Regions from separate parts of the Rahnella sp. ATs2 genome, predicted to be linked through region 3. Evidence: predicted binding sites of a transcription regulator. Region 3 holds the regulator's gene; each other region holds the start of a gene.
What was found. The regulator PurR, encoded in region 3, represses purine synthesis genes. The targets are predictions, from matches to a motif close to CANGCAAACGTTTGCNTG.
Positions count from the first base shown of each region.

Region 1: a site for PurR is predicted at 3,741-3,758, ahead of purT (formate-dependent phosphoribosylglycinamide formyltransferase). Genes of this name have one in related genera too.
Region 2: a site for PurR is predicted at 3,193-3,210, ahead of ACJY2G_RS09420 (amino acid aminotransferase). Genes of this name have one in related genera too.

Region 1 is NZ_JBLYPL010000022.1:28,424-33,367, forward strand. Features, by position in the region: gene ACJY2G_RS20635 (CoA pyrophosphatase) at 72-674, opposite strand; gene pabB (aminodeoxychorismate synthase component 1) at 671-2,050, opposite strand; gene ACJY2G_RS20645 (YoaH family protein) at 2,213-2,392, shown strand; gene purT (formate-dependent phosphoribosylglycinamide formyltransferase) at 2,492-3,670, opposite strand; gene dbpA (ATP-dependent RNA helicase DbpA) at 3,932-4,944, shown strand, end outside.
Region 2 is NZ_JBLYPL010000007.1:205,034-209,977, reverse strand. Features, by position in the region: gene ldtD (L,D-transpeptidase) at 1-435, shown strand, start outside; gene ACJY2G_RS09430 (YcbK family protein) at 615-1,166, shown strand; gene ACJY2G_RS09425 (MBL fold metallo-hydrolase) at 1,216-1,863, shown strand; gene ACJY2G_RS09420 (amino acid aminotransferase) at 1,939-3,129, opposite strand; gene ompC (porin OmpC) at 3,371-4,483, opposite strand; gene asnS (asparagine--tRNA ligase) at 4,783-4,944, opposite strand, start outside.
Region 3 is NZ_JBLYPL010000019.1:64,104-69,047, forward strand. Features, by position in the region: gene cfa (cyclopropane fatty acyl phospholipid synthase) at 1-90, opposite strand, end outside; gene punC (purine nucleoside transporter PunC) at 471-1,664, opposite strand; gene punR (DNA-binding transcriptional activator PunR) at 1,801-2,706, shown strand; gene purR (HTH-type transcriptional repressor PurR) at 2,757-3,782, opposite strand; gene cydH (cytochrome bd-I oxidase subunit CydH) at 4,117-4,206, shown strand; gene ACJY2G_RS19450 (C40 family peptidase) at 4,382-4,944, opposite strand, start outside.

The DNA.
Region 1 (4,944 bases), on a different contig from region 3:
CAAAAGTTTCATTTTTCGCATGAAATAAACTTATTTGATGCAAAAGTGTGATCGCTATGTAATCAGAGCGCTCAGACTTCGACCTGTCCGGCGAGCTGACGGATGATAGCGGCGGTGAGACCCCAGACAAATTGCTGCTGATACCAGGACAAATAAACGCGGTGATGAATGCCCCGGCGATGAATATCCAGAGGGTGATAACGTGCCAGATCAAAAGCTTCACGCAGCGGCATTTCAAACAACTCGGCGACTTCATCTTCAGCCGGATGCAGCGGCACATCGACGGGTAACAGCCCCACTACCGGTGTGACCCGGAAACCGCTGCTGCTATCCTGCGGCGAAAGTGTGCCTAATACATAAACCTGTTCAGGCGGAATGGCGACTTCTTCCTGCGCTTCACGCAAGGCCGTGGCGATAATCGACGCATCACAAGCATCCGCCGCGCCGCCGGGAAAGGCGACTTGTCCCGCGTGTTTGCGCAGCTGGTCGGAGCGTCGTGTCAGTAACAGCGTAGGTTCAGGGCGGCAAATGATCGGGATCAGCACCGCAGCGTGACGGGTTCCGCGCAGCGCTGGTGCGGGCTGGCGAGGTTGCTGCAACTGAAAGCGCAATATGAAATCTTCAACAGCCGGGGAAAGTGTCTGAATTGGCGCATGTTGTTCCAGCAAAGTCACGATGATGCTTCTCCTAACTGAGGCAGAATACGGGCAATCTTATCAAAGGTTTCCTGATATTCTGCCTGTTCCTCACTGTCCGCCACAATCCCGCCGCCTGCCCAGCAATGAATTTTTCCCTGCGACGTGAGTAACGTGCGGATGGTAATGTTGCTGTCCATGGTGCCGCAACAGCTGATATACGCGATGCTGCCACAATAGCCGTTGCGGCGATGTGGCTCGAGCTCTTCGATGATTTCCATTGCACGCACTTTCGGTGCGCCGGTAATGGAACCGCCGGGGAAACAGACGCGTAACAAGGCCGCAGGATGGCAATCTTGCGGTAACTGCGCAGTGATGGTGCTGACCAGATGATGCACCGCTGGGAACGGTTCAACCACAAACAGTTCCGGCACGCGCACGCTGCCAGGCACGGCGACGCGCCCGATATCATTACGCAGCAAATCGACAATCATCAGGTTCTCGGCACGATCTTTCTCCGATCCTGCCAGCCTTTCTGCCTGTCGTGCATCTTCTGTCGGATCTTCACAGCGTGGGAGGGTACCTTTAATTGGCCGCGTCTGGATCTGGTTTTCTTTAAGCCAGATAAAACGTTCCGGCGACAGACTGAGAACGGTGTTTTCCGGCAGACGTAAAAACGCAGAAAAAGGCGCGCGGTTGGCCTGATTCAGACGCAGAAAAGCCTGCCATTCATCCCCGCTGTAATCCGTTGAAAAGCGTTGCGCCAGATTGATCTGATAACAATCGCCGTCGCGGATATATTCCTGAATCTGCCTGAACTTTTGACCGTATTCTTCGCGGCTCATATTCGCCTGCCACGGCGCATTCAGCCGGAAAGGCGCTGATGCAGAGCGGATTTTCTGATGCTCATCAAGCCAGTGTAAACGTGCAGAAATATCGCCATGACAAATCAATGTCAAACGCTGCAAATGATGATCGGCGATCAGCGCCCAGTTATAAATCCCGACAGCCATATCGGGCAACTCAATATCGCGTATCGCGATTTGCGGCAGATCCTCAACGCGACGCCCTAAATCATAGCCGAACAGCCCGAGAGCGCCACCGAGAAACGGAAAGTCAGGCGAGCTTTCTGCGTGTAATCCGCAAGCAGTCAGCTGCTCCTCAAGCAAGGCGAAGGGATCGTCCTGCCGGCATTGTTCCACGCCATTTTTTTCAATCTGCGTCAGCCCGCCACGGGTGGTCAATGTTATCAGCGGATCCGCCACCAGAATATCGAAACGGTTATGCTGATGCTGTGCTGCACCTGAGTGCAAAAGCATTGCCCAGGGCAGGGCGGAAAGCGGTGTGAAGCGCTCTGTCAGTGCATCTTGATGATAAGGTAAGGAGTGAAAAACAACGGACTGGGTGGCTTGCATGGCTGGTATAAGCTTCTCTGGCGCGATGACGTATTTTAGGCCGATCCTAACACAGAACTGAGGGGCTGAAAGCAGCGCAGGCGATTTGCCTTATTTAGGCGTATACTGTGCAACCCCGCCTTGCGCGGGCTTTATTTATCACCAGTACAACAGGACACTCCCATGCTGACAGGTATGCCTTCATTATCACATCATGAACAAGAACAGGCCGCCGATCGTATCCGCCAGTTAATGGAAAACGGCATGAGCAGCGGCGAAGCCATTGCGACCGTTGCAGAAGAAATTCGCGAAACGCATAAAGGCGACCGCGTAACCGTCATTTTTGATGACGAAGACGAATAAAACTGACTGACGGTTTGCGTCACTGCTTACGTCATGACAAAGAAAAACCGGACCCTTTTCAGGCGTCCGGTTTTTTTTCGTCTCAGCGTTCTGAATCGTCTAGCCTTTAACAACCACCGCAGCGGCCGCTTTTTTCGCCTGTTCCACGGCGTCTTCAACATTGTCTGCAATCGCCAGCGCCACGCCCAGACGACGCTTACCGCTGATTTCCGGCTTGCCGAACAGACGAACCTGATTGTAGCCCGTCAGCGCATTTTCCAGACCGCTGAACGTGACGTTATTGCTGGTCAGTTCCGGCAGAATCACGGCAGATGCAGAAGGGCCGAACTGGCGGATTTTACCCACAGGTAGGCCGAGGAACGCGCGCACATGCAGCGCAAACTCGGACAGATCCTGAGAAATCAGCGTCACCATACCGGTGTCGTGCGGGCGAGGGGAGACTTCGCTGAAAATCACTTCGTCTCCGCACACGAACAGCTCAACGCCGAACAGGCCTTTGCCGCCCAGCGCTTTCACCACTTTCTCCGCGATGTCTTTTGCACGCTGCAATGCCAGCTCAGTCATCTGCTGTGGCTGCCAGGATTCGCGGTAATCGCCGTCTTCCTGACGGTGTCCGATTGGCGCGCAGAAATGAATGCCATCAACAGCGCTGATGGTCAGTAAAGTGATTTCGAAATCAAACTTCACCAGTCCTTCAACAATCACGCGTCCGCCGCCTGCACGGCCGCCTTGCTGCGCGTAATCCCATGCGGTCTGCAACTGATCGGCGCTGCGGATCAGGCTCTGGCCTTTACCGGAAGAACTCATGACCGGCTTGATAATGCACGGATAACCGATGGCATCGACGGCCTGACGGAAAGCCGCTTCATTATCAGCGAACTGATACGTCGATGTCGGTAATTCCAGGGTTTCAGCGGCCAGACGGCGAATGCCTTCGCGGTTCATGGTGAGCCGGGTCGCTTCGGCGCAAGGCACCACGTTGTGGCCCTGTTTTTCCAGCTCAACCAGCATGCTGGTTGCGATGGCTTCGATTTCAGGCACGATAAAATCAGGGCGTTCACTTTCGATAACTGCTTTCAACGCGTCGCCGTCAAGCATGTTAATCACATGACTGCGATGAGCGACCTGCATCGCCGGTGCATCGGCGTAGCGGTCAACGGCGATCACTTCCAGGCCAAGACGCTGACATTCGATGGCCACTTCTTTACCCAGCTCGCCAGAGCCTAATAACATGACGCGGGTGGCGCCGGTGCGCAGTGCAGTACCAATGGTTAACATAGCTTCGTACCCAGATCTGTGATGAGTGAAAACAGGAATTTCGGCGCGCAGTATATCTGAAATAAACGGCGACGAAAACGATTGCGCGGCACGTCAGGTAAAATTCTCTGTGCAACAAAAATGTGTTTTACAGGATTTTTTTCAGCCTGTTTTCTGCTGTTTAAGGCAGCCGGTGAGCGTCTCTGTTATCATTTAGCCAAACCATGGCGTCAGGCTTCCTGCCGCTGCCCCGATTTTTGCCTCACATAAAGAGTTATCGCCTTGAGCACGCATTCCTTTTCTGCCCTGACATTGCCCGCTGAGCAACTTTCCAACCTGAATGAACTGGGTTACACCGAAATGACCCCGATTCAGGAAGCCTCTTTGCCTGCCATTCTGCAAGGTCAGGACGTTCGCGCTAAAGCCAAAACCGGCAGCGGTAAAACGGCCGCCTTTGGTATTGGTTTGCTGAACAGCATTACCGTTTCACAGTTTGTTGCTCAGGCGCTGGTGCTGTGTCCGACTCGTGAACTGGCCGATCAGGTCAGTAAAGAGTTACGTCGTCTGGCGCGATTTACCCAGAACATCAAAATTCTGACCCTGTGTGGCGGCCAGGCGATCGGGCCCCAGCTCGAATCCCTGGTCCATCCGCCGCACATTGTGGTGGGTACGCCGGGCCGTATTCAGGAACACCTGCGTAAAGGCACGCTCAAGCTCGACGAGCTGAAAGTGCTGGTGCTGGATGAAGCTGACCGCATGCTGGACATGGGCTTTAGTGAAGATATCGAGGATGTCGTCAGCTATACGCCGCAGGACCGCCAGACGTTGCTGTTCTCCGCGACCTATCCGGACGGCATTGAGCGCATCAGTTCCAAATTCCAGCGTCAGCCGCTGAAGGTTGAAATCGAAGGTGAAGATGACATTGCCGATATTCAGCAAATCTTCATTGAAGCCGGTAAGCAACAGCGTTTATCCCTGCTGGCTGCGGTGCTGTATCAGTATCAGCCAACGTCCTGCGTGGTGTTCTGTAATACCAAGCGTGACTGTCAGGATGTTTGTGATGACCTGAAAGCGAAAGGCATCAGCGCGCTGGCGCTGAATGGCGACCTTGAACAGCGTGATCGCGATCGCGTGCTGGTACGTTTCTCCAACGGCAGTTGCCGTGTGCTGGTAGCGACAGACGTGGCCGCGCGCGGGCTGGACATTAAACAGCTGGGACTGGTGATCAACTACGAGCTGTCTTTCGATCCGGAAGTTCACGTTCACCGCGTGGGGCGTACCGGCCGTGCAGGAAC
Region 2 (4,944 bases), on a different contig from region 3:
GCAATGGTGTCCCCTAATCACTTCCCTTACCGTATCCGTCAGGCTCCTGGAGTCAGCAACTCGCTTGGCCGGTATAAATTTAATATGCCGAGTTCTGATGCAATTTATCTGCATGACACGCCAAACCATAACCTGTTTAGCAAAGACATTCGTGCGCTGAGTTCAGGGTGCGTGAGGGTCAATAAAGCGTCTGAACTGGCGAATATGTTGTTACAGGATGCCGGCTGGAATGACACTCGTATCTCTTCTGCTTTGCAGGGCGGTAACACCACTTACGTGGCAATACGACATCACATACCGGTAAAACTGTTTTATCTGACGGCGTGGGTTGCAGATGATGGTAAACCGCAGTTCCGCACAGATATTTACAATTATGATTCCACAGTGAGATCCGGAGCACAAATTTTGCCTCAGGCAGAAATTTTGCTTCAATAAATGCAGTAAAACTAATCTGATAAGGGTCAGAGTATTTGGCCATACAACGAGCGTGAGCCACTGGCACGCTCGTTTTGCGTTTCAGGGTCGCTTGACTCGCTGATATTTGGCGGTTAAGGTTCGAAACGGTGCAAAAATCGCACTTCTTTTTGACTCTCTTATCGGATAGTAAACTGTTCATGAATGAAATCGACAAACATCGCCGTAAATGGCTGGCACTGGGCAGTGCCGCTATGGGGATTGCATTCCTTCCGGGTCGTGCATTCGCCACTCTTTCCACTCCTCGTCCGCGTATTTTAGTCGTTAATAACTTAAATACCGGCGAAACCCTCAAAACAGAGTTTTTTGATGGAAAGCGTTACAACAAGGATGAGTTGGCTCGGTTGAATCATCTGTTCAGAGACTATCGGGCGGAAAAAGTTAAAGCCATCGATCCCGCCTTATTCGATCATCTTTATCGTCTGCAAGTTATGCTCGGCGGCACCAATAAACCTGTTCAGTTAATTTCTGGTTACCGCTCTCTGGCGACCAACAACAGCATGCGTGAACCAGGCAGTGGCGTAGCAAAACACAGTTACCACACGCTCGGACAGGCGATGGATTTCCATATTCAGGGAATCGAATTGAGCAATATCCGCAAAGCAGCGTTAAAAATGCGGATGGGTGGTGTAGGATATTATCCACGAAGTAACTTTGTGCACATCGATACCGGCCCCGCACGGACCTGGTGATGTGTGTAATTAATGGCCTGCCGATGTGCATGCCATTTTGTGGAGCCCTATGAAAATCCATCTTATTACCGTCACGGCCTTCAGCCAGAACTGCTCTCTGATTTGGTGTACGAAGACCAATCAGGCCGCCATTGTCGATCCCGGCGGTGAAGCCCCGCGTATCATTCAGGAAGTGTCTGCCAAAGGCGTTCTGGTTACTCAAATTTTGCTCACGCACGGTCATCTTGATCACGTAGGTGCCGCCGCTGAACTGGCTGCTCATTATCAGGTGCCCGTTATTGGCCCGCAGAAGGAAGATCAGTTCCTGCTTGATGCTTTGCCAACTCAGAGCCAGATGTTTGGCCTTGACCATTGTGACCCGCTGACGCCTGATACCTGGCTCGAGGAAGGTGACACCGTGAGTGTGGGCGAAGAAACCTTATCTGTATTACATTGCCCGGGTCATACGCCGGGGCATATTGTTTTCATCAATGATGAAACGCGTATTGCCATTTCCGGTGACGTGATTTTCAAAGGCGGCGTAGGGCGAAGTGATTTCCCGCGCGGTGATCATCAGGCGCTGATCCACTCGATTAAAACCAAGCTGTTGCCTCTGGGTGATGACATGGTCTTTATTCCAGGTCATGGCCCGATGTCTGACTTTGGTTACGAGCGTAAAAACAATCCTTTCCTGCAGGATGAAATGCCGGTCTGGTAATTATTGATTGCCTGAATACAAAAAGCCCGTCAGTGTCCTGACGGGCTTTTTTAATCGAGAAGCAGTGCTTAACGATTACAGTACGGCGACGATGGCTTCACACAGTGGTGCCATATTGTCGAGTGTGATACCCGCAACGTTGATACGTCCTGAATTCACCGCGTATACACCGAATTCATCCCGTAAACGCAATACCTGATCTTTGGTCAGGCCGCTGAAAGAGAACATCCCGTTCTGATTGATAATAAAGCTGAAATCCTGCTGCGCCCCTTTTTCCTGCAAGGTGCTGACAAACAACTGACGCATACGGTGGATACGCTGACGCATATCGCTCAGTTCCTGCTCCCACAGCGTGCGCAAGGCTTCGTTACCCAGAATGGTAGCTACAACCGCTGCGCCGTGTGCTGGCGGGTTAGAGTAGTTTGCACGGATAACCGATTTCATCTGACTGAACGCGCGATCGGCGGTTTCAGCGTCAGCGGCGACTAACGTACAGGCGCCGACACGTTCATTATACAGGCCGAAGTTTTTCGAGTAAGAACTGGCGACCAGTAACTCTTTATGGCTGGCAACAAACAGGCGCAGACCCGCGGCATCTTCTTCCAGACCCTTAGCAAAACCCTGATAAGCAAAATCGAACAGCGGTAACCAGCCGTTTGCCACAGACAATTCAGCCAGCTTCGCCCATTGTTCTTCAGTCGGGTCGATACCCGTAGGGTTGTGGCAGCAACCGTGGAACAACACTACGTCACCGGCTTTCGCTTCGCTCAGGCTTTTCAGCATGCCGTCGAAATCAAGACTGTGATTGGCTGCGTCGTAATAGTTGTACTCTGCAACTTCCAGGCCTGAAGCGGAAAATACGCCTTTATGGTTCGGCCAGCTTGGATTGCTGACCCACACGCGTTTGGCGCTGGTTTGTGTCGCAATAAAATCTGCTGCAATGCGCAGGGCACCGGTACCGCCAGGCGTTTGTGCCGTGTGCGCACGCTTGTCTGCAATCACAGTGCTGCCTTTACCGAACAGCAGTTCCTGCGTGCAATGTGCAAAATCAGGCAATCCGTCGATGCTCAGATAGGTTTTCGTGGTTTCATTTTCCAACAGGAACTGTTCGGCTTTTTTCACGCTGGCCAAAACCGGCGTTTTACCCGTTTCATCTTTATAAACACCAATCCCAAGATTGATTTTATTCGAGCGATCATCAGCGCGGAAAAGATCGGTAAGACCCAGAATAGGGTCAGCAGGTGCTGCAGTGATTTTTTCAAACATGTCGGAAAATTCCATAGCCTGATATGACGAAAGAGGGCATCAGGGTACCGCCAGCGCTGTCGTTTGCCAACCGTTTGCGGCAAAAAGAAAGCAGAGTTGTGAGAAGGCGTGTGAGATTAAAATTTTTTATGGAAGAGGGTAGCAAAGTTCGTTTTTTGAATTGATTAAATGCAAAAGGCAGAACCGAAGCTCTGCCTTGATATCCACTTTGATGCGCCCGAAAGCGCATCGTTAAGCGATATTAGAACTGGTATTGCAGACCAACACCAACGATGTCGTCTGTGCTACGGCCAGATGCTTTGGTGTAGCTGTTGTCGTCCAGCAGGTTGATTTTGTAGTCAACATAGGTAGACATGTTTTTGTTGAAGTAGTAGTAAGTACCTACTTCTACGTATTTAACCAGGTCAGCATCGCCGCCGCCGTAGGTTGAACCATTTTTGGTGAAGCCGTTCAGGTCCTTACCTTTAGACTGCAGGTAGGCGATAGATGGGCGCAGACCGAAATCGAACTGGTACTGAGCAACAACTTCGAAGTTCTGAGTTTTGTTAGCGATAGAATCCGGGTTGCCGTAATCAGTGGTGTTACGTGATTCACCGTAGAAGGTCGCCAGGTACAGGTTGTTAGCGTCGTATTTCGCGCCGAATGCGTATGCGTCAGCTTTATCACCAGCACCATCTTGCTTCTGCAGAGAGGTACGGTTAGAAGAGAAGTAAGCACCTGTCAGGCTAACACCGGAGTCGCCGATAGCATAAGCGGCAGAAGTACCCCAGCCGTCGCCATTGGAATCAACTGCGCCACGATCGTCACGACCTTCGTCGTTTTTACCCTGGTACTGTACAGCGAAGCTCAGGCCGTCAACCAGACCGAAGAAGTTGCTGTTACGGTAAGTTGCCATGCCATTACCACGACCAACCATGAAGTTGTCGTTGTTCTGGTACATGGTGTCATCGCCAAAGATTGGCAATTGGTCGGTGTAGGACATTACGTCGTAGATTACGCCGTAGTTACGACCGTAGTCGAAAGAACCTGCATCGCCAAATTTCAGACCAGCGAAGCCCAGACGAGTTTTGTTGCCTTCGTCGCCAGCGCTTTCTGCGTGGTTAGCCTGAACGTTGTATTCCCACTGGCCGTAACCGGTCAGTTGGTCAGTAATTTGAGTTTCGCCTTTGAAGCCGAAACGGACATAGGTCTGGTCGCCATCGTCGCCAGCGTTGTCAGAGAAGGTGTGACGCGCGTCAACTTTACCGTACAGATCCAGTTTGTTGCCGTCTTTGTTATAGATCTCAGCTGCGTTAGCTGCACCAGCAACTAACAGAGCAGGGATTACCACTGCAAGAATATTGCGCTTCATCATTATTATTACCCTCATTGGTTTTATTTGGACACCTGCCACTGCCTAAATAATTCTTTACGGAACTATTCACGAAAGTTTGGTGTCTCCTGTGTCTGAACGCACTATTCCATCCGTAGTAAGCTTAATCCATAGCGAAAATGCTACTAAATTACTAAATATGTTTCAGTCAGAAAAAATGTATTACAAAATGTGTATTTTACGGAACTTTGTGACAGGGATCTATCTTTCAAAATGACTAAGGCCAGCATTGCTGGCCTTAGTTTTGTAACTATTTTGTTAATTAGAAATAGTTTAATTAATTAGAAGGTTGCACTACGTGGTGTACGTGGGAACGGGATCACGTCACGAACGTTTTGAACACCGGTCACATAAGCAACTAAACGCTCAAAACCTAACCCGAAGCCGGAATGCGGGACAGTGCCGTAACGGCGAAGATCGCGATACCACCAATAATCTTCTTT
Region 3 (4,944 bases):
CTGGATGTCTGCCATCGCCAGCATTTCACTGGCTATCCGATACCACTGATTATCCTGAATGCTTAGGTCTTCTATACACGATGAACTCATAGCTTCTCCATCACTTTCTCTTCTGACTTATTAACCTGCCGGGAAAAGCAAAGGCTATTTTTTGCAGGTCTTTATGAGAACAGACGACTAGCGCCTCGTCCGATATCCGACACCAACAGAGGAAATTTAGAAGAACGCCTGCGGGCACAAGTCACGCAGGAAAATCATCCTTGAAAAACGTACCAGAAAAAATAGTGTGACGCATTCCGCGCGTCCGGTTTAAGTATGTAATAAAAGTTTTGTAAAAATGCTATTTTATTGGGTTTTGTTGAGTATAGGCTCGCCGGCAGGCATTCTCAATAGTTAATCGTCACGAATGAAAATGACCAGTAAGTGATTGTAACTTATGGTCATTATAACGATTAACTTTCAAGGCTTACTCAGGCTTCCTGCTCCGACTTTTGCTCTGTATATTGCGGATTTTTGTGCCGCACAGACATCCACCGGCCCAAAACTACCAACAATAGTGTAGACAGCATGGTGGTGACTGTCGCTATTAATGGTTGCGCAATAAATGCGGAAACCAGCAAACTGGCGAGGAAACACAATCCCAATTGCAGGGTATTTTGCAACGCAGCCGCTTTCCCTGTATTAGCAGGAAATGGCATTAATGCATTTGCCACAACAATTGGATAGATTGCGCCATTCACCAAAGCCATGAAACAGAACGGGATCAACAAGCTCACCAACCCGGCATCAGTGAACATGGCAACACAGAACAGACCCGCAACACTCAGACCATATCCTGTCAGCAGCCAGGGTAAAATTTTATTCCCATCTACCTTACTGATAAGCAACCGGCAGCCGAAACCACCGAGCAGGAAAGCGATGGTCTGCGGAACATAGCTCAGGCCAATCACGCCCGGCGAATAACCCATATCACTCAGAATAAACGGCGAACCTGTCAGCCAGGCAAAGAAACCGGCGGAACAGGCAGCGTAAATCATGACATTACCGCTGTAAACGCGCGACTTCAGCAACGTGCCAAAGCCCGCTTTTTCGTCAGATTTGTGTTCTGCCGGCTTATTTTCCCGCAGCGTGAAGGTGGCGATAAGCAACAGGGCGGCGACCGCAGTCAGCAGGGCAAATATCGCTTCCCAGTCAAAATGATTGAGCACCCAGGCGCCAAGCAAAGGAGCCAGCGCCGGCGAAAGTGCCACTAAAGGCATAATGCTGGCGAAGGTTTTTTTAGCGACATCCGCTGAAAAACGGTCCACCACGATTGCCTGCCAGGTCACTGCGGCGGCACAGACGCCCATGGCCTGTAAGAAACGCAGCGCCAGAAGGGCGCGCACGTTCTCGACCCAAATCACGCCCAGGCAGCCGACGGCAAACAGTGTCAGGCCCAGCAGTAAAACCGGTTTGCGGCCAATGCGGTCTGACAGCGGTCCCCACAGCAATTGTCCGATGGCGAATCCGCCGAGAAAAATACTCAGGCTGGCGCTGATCATTCCCGGACTGGTCATCAGGCTAATTTGCATTGCGCTGAACGCAGGAAGGTACATATCTGTGGCTAAAAAGCCGAGCATGCTCAGGCCAGCCAGATAGAGCATAAATCCAAAGGAGGGTTTCATTATTATCTCGTTAATTTATTTATTGCAGATGATTTGATGCAGGGATCTGTTCGGAGGCAGATTTTAACGCTTTGATAACAGCGTTGTGAAACGTTAATATTTGCACTCTGCTATCAAAAATATTGAAGGCTAAAATATGTGGTCAGAATACGCTCTGGAAGTCGTTGATGCGGTGGCAAGAACCGGAAGCTTCAGTGCGGCGGCACAGGAACTACATCGGGTCCCTTCTGCCATCAGCTACACCGTTCGTCAGCTCGAACAATGGCTGGCGGTGCCCTTGTTTGAACGTCGACACCGCGACGTCGTTTTAACGCCAGCGGGCAAAGTTTTCGTGGATGAAGCGCGGGTTCTGATAAAAAAAATGATAGCTACAAGACGCCAATGTCAGCAGGTTGCCAACGGCTGGCGGGGCGAGTTACGTATTGCTGTCGACAGAATTGTTAAACCGGCAAGAACCCGGCGACTGGTGCTGGATTTCTATCGTCATTTTCCTGATACGGAGCTGATTATTCATTCCGAAGTGTTTAATGGTGTGTGGGACGCACTGGTTGACGGACGTGCTGATGTGGCAATCGGTGCGACGCGGGCGATACCGGTTGGTGGTCGTTTCAGTTTTCGCGACATGGGGTTTATGGACTGGCACTGCGTGGTCAGCCCGCAGCATCCGCTGGCGCAGTTACCGGGTGCGCTCAGTGATGACCAGCTCAGGCCTTATCCCGCATTGTGTCTTGAAGATACCTCGCGGACGTTGCCTAAGCGTGATACCTGGACACTCGATAACCAGCGGCGTCTGGTTGTGCCGGACTGGACCTGCGCGCTTGAATGTCTGAGTGAAGGTTTATGTGTGGGAATGATGCCGGTACATCGCGTGAGCCATCGCATTGAGCAGCAGACATTGCAGGTTCTGGCGCTGGAGAATACCTTCCCTGACAGCCCGTGTTGCCTCACGTGGGACCAGAGTAATCCGTCACCTTCACTGGCGTGGTTGCTGGAATATATGGGTGATACAGAAACGATGAACCGTGAATGGTTGCGGGACTGAGAAATAAAACGCCTGCAAAAGCAGGCGTTATAAAAGATTAAAGGCAAACATTAACGGCGATAGTCGCGGTACGGGCCATCGGCCACCGAACGACGCTCAACCAGTTTCGGATGCACCTCGATGGTCTGTGATTCTTCACGTTTGCTGACGATGCGGTCGAGTAACATAGTAAAGGCCATCTCACCCAACCGTTCTTTCGGCTGATGCACGGTCGTCAGTGCCGGAGAGAAGTACCGCGCATTACGCACGTTATCGTAACCAATCACCGAAATATCTTGCGGGACGCGCAATCCGAGTTCATCAGCGGCGCAAATTGCGCCCATCGCCATGACATCACCCCCGCAGAAGACGGCGGTGGGGCGTTGTTTCTGCATCAGAATCTTATGCATCGCCTGATAACCTGACTCCGGCTCGAAATCGCCCTGAACCACCCATTCTTCGCGAAGCGGGATATTGGCTTCCGTCAGCGCTTTGACAAAACCCTGGAAACGACCGCCGCCGGTGTTACGCGCGAGTTGTCCCGGGATTACGCCAATATCACGATGCCCGCGTTCGATCAGATAGCGTCCGGCCATATATCCGCCTTCGAAAGCATTGTCGATAATGCTGTCGGTGAAGTTTTTACGCGCTTCGCCCCAGTCCATCACCACCATAGGAATCGAACGATACTCTTCAAGCATATTGAGTAATTCATCAGGGTATTCCGCGCACATGACCAGCAGACCATCGACGCGTTTTTGCGCCAGCATTTGCAGATAGGCCTGTTGTTTTTCCAGATTGTTGTGCGAGTTACACAAGATCAGCGTATAGCCTTTGGAGAAGCAGCTGTTCTCTACGGCTTCAATCACCTCGGCGAAATAGGGCGCTTCACTGGAGGTTGCCAGCAGACCAATTGTCTTGGTGTTATTCACTTTAAGACTACGGGCTACGGCGCTCGGCGAATAATGTAGCTCTTTAATGGCAAGCAGCACTGCTTCCCTGGTTTCTTCGGCGACGAAACGTGTTTTATTGATGACGTGCGACACGGTTGTAGTGGAAACGCCAGCGCGCTTTGCGACATCTTTAATCGTTGCCATGTAAAGAATGACTCCTGAACTTCCGTGCTTCAGCACGTTAGCATTATGTTAATCGTTTGCTTGCGCTGATTACACTGCGGACATCTAAAAGGGCAGTGTAATCATTGGGTGGATTCTTCAGAATGAGGCGTGAAATGCTCTCGGGTGAAATCGACCGGCACACAGGCGTGTTAACCGACAATTTTCTCTTATAATGCATGAAAGTGGAAGTAAAATTGTCATGTTCACATTTTCATTCAGCAGAAGATTTTAAAAGTGAATTATGCGAAAATGCGTTGGCACACATTTAGTGTGGCTAAAAGAAACGCCACAACTTGATCCGAAAGGGGGTTTGATGGACAGCAACCTGAAATTATCGTTGATCACCACGGTATGCGCTTTGCTCATGATTATCGCTTTCAGCTTCACGGCAGTGATGAACTAATCTGGCACTAAGACAGTAGTGAGACGCAACAAAAAAGGGCGATACCTTTCACAGGAATCGCCCTTTTCAATTTTACGCAGTGACCGTTACCGCCGATACTCTTCCCTGCAGAAACTCTTCGTTAAGTGCTATTCAATGGCTGATTAGCGAAACTTCAGACTTAACGAATTGTTTATTATCGGATTGTTTGTGGGGTCATCACCCGACGTGCGCCAACATAGTGGTCTTGCCAGTAATCATCGCCCAGTGAGGTGATTTTGATGTCTTCACCGGTTCTTGGCGACTGAATGAATTTGCCGTTGCCAACATAAACACCCACATGATCCGCTGCGCCGCGGTTGTTGATTCTGAAGAACACCAGATCACCGCTTTCAAGTTCGCCACGTTTCACCGGCGCTGCATCGCGCAGGTGGTACATCTCGTTTGCCGTGCGCGGCATTTTAATGCGGATCAAATCTTTATAAGCGTAATAGACCAGACCGCTGCAATCAAAACCGGTATTCGGAGAAGTTCCTCCCCAGCGATAAGGTTTGCCGACCTGGTGCATCAGCTTAGTCATCGCCGTTTGTTGTGCGTGCTGATAGCGTTTTTTATGTGTCGCACTCAGCGTAATAGGTTTGGTGTCTTCTTCGCGTAATTTTTTACCTTTACGGTGTCGGCCATACGCTTCTTTCTTGCTGATTTTTTCACTGCTTTTTTTGGCAAGCGCTCGTGATTTAGTGGCTTTATCTGTCTTTT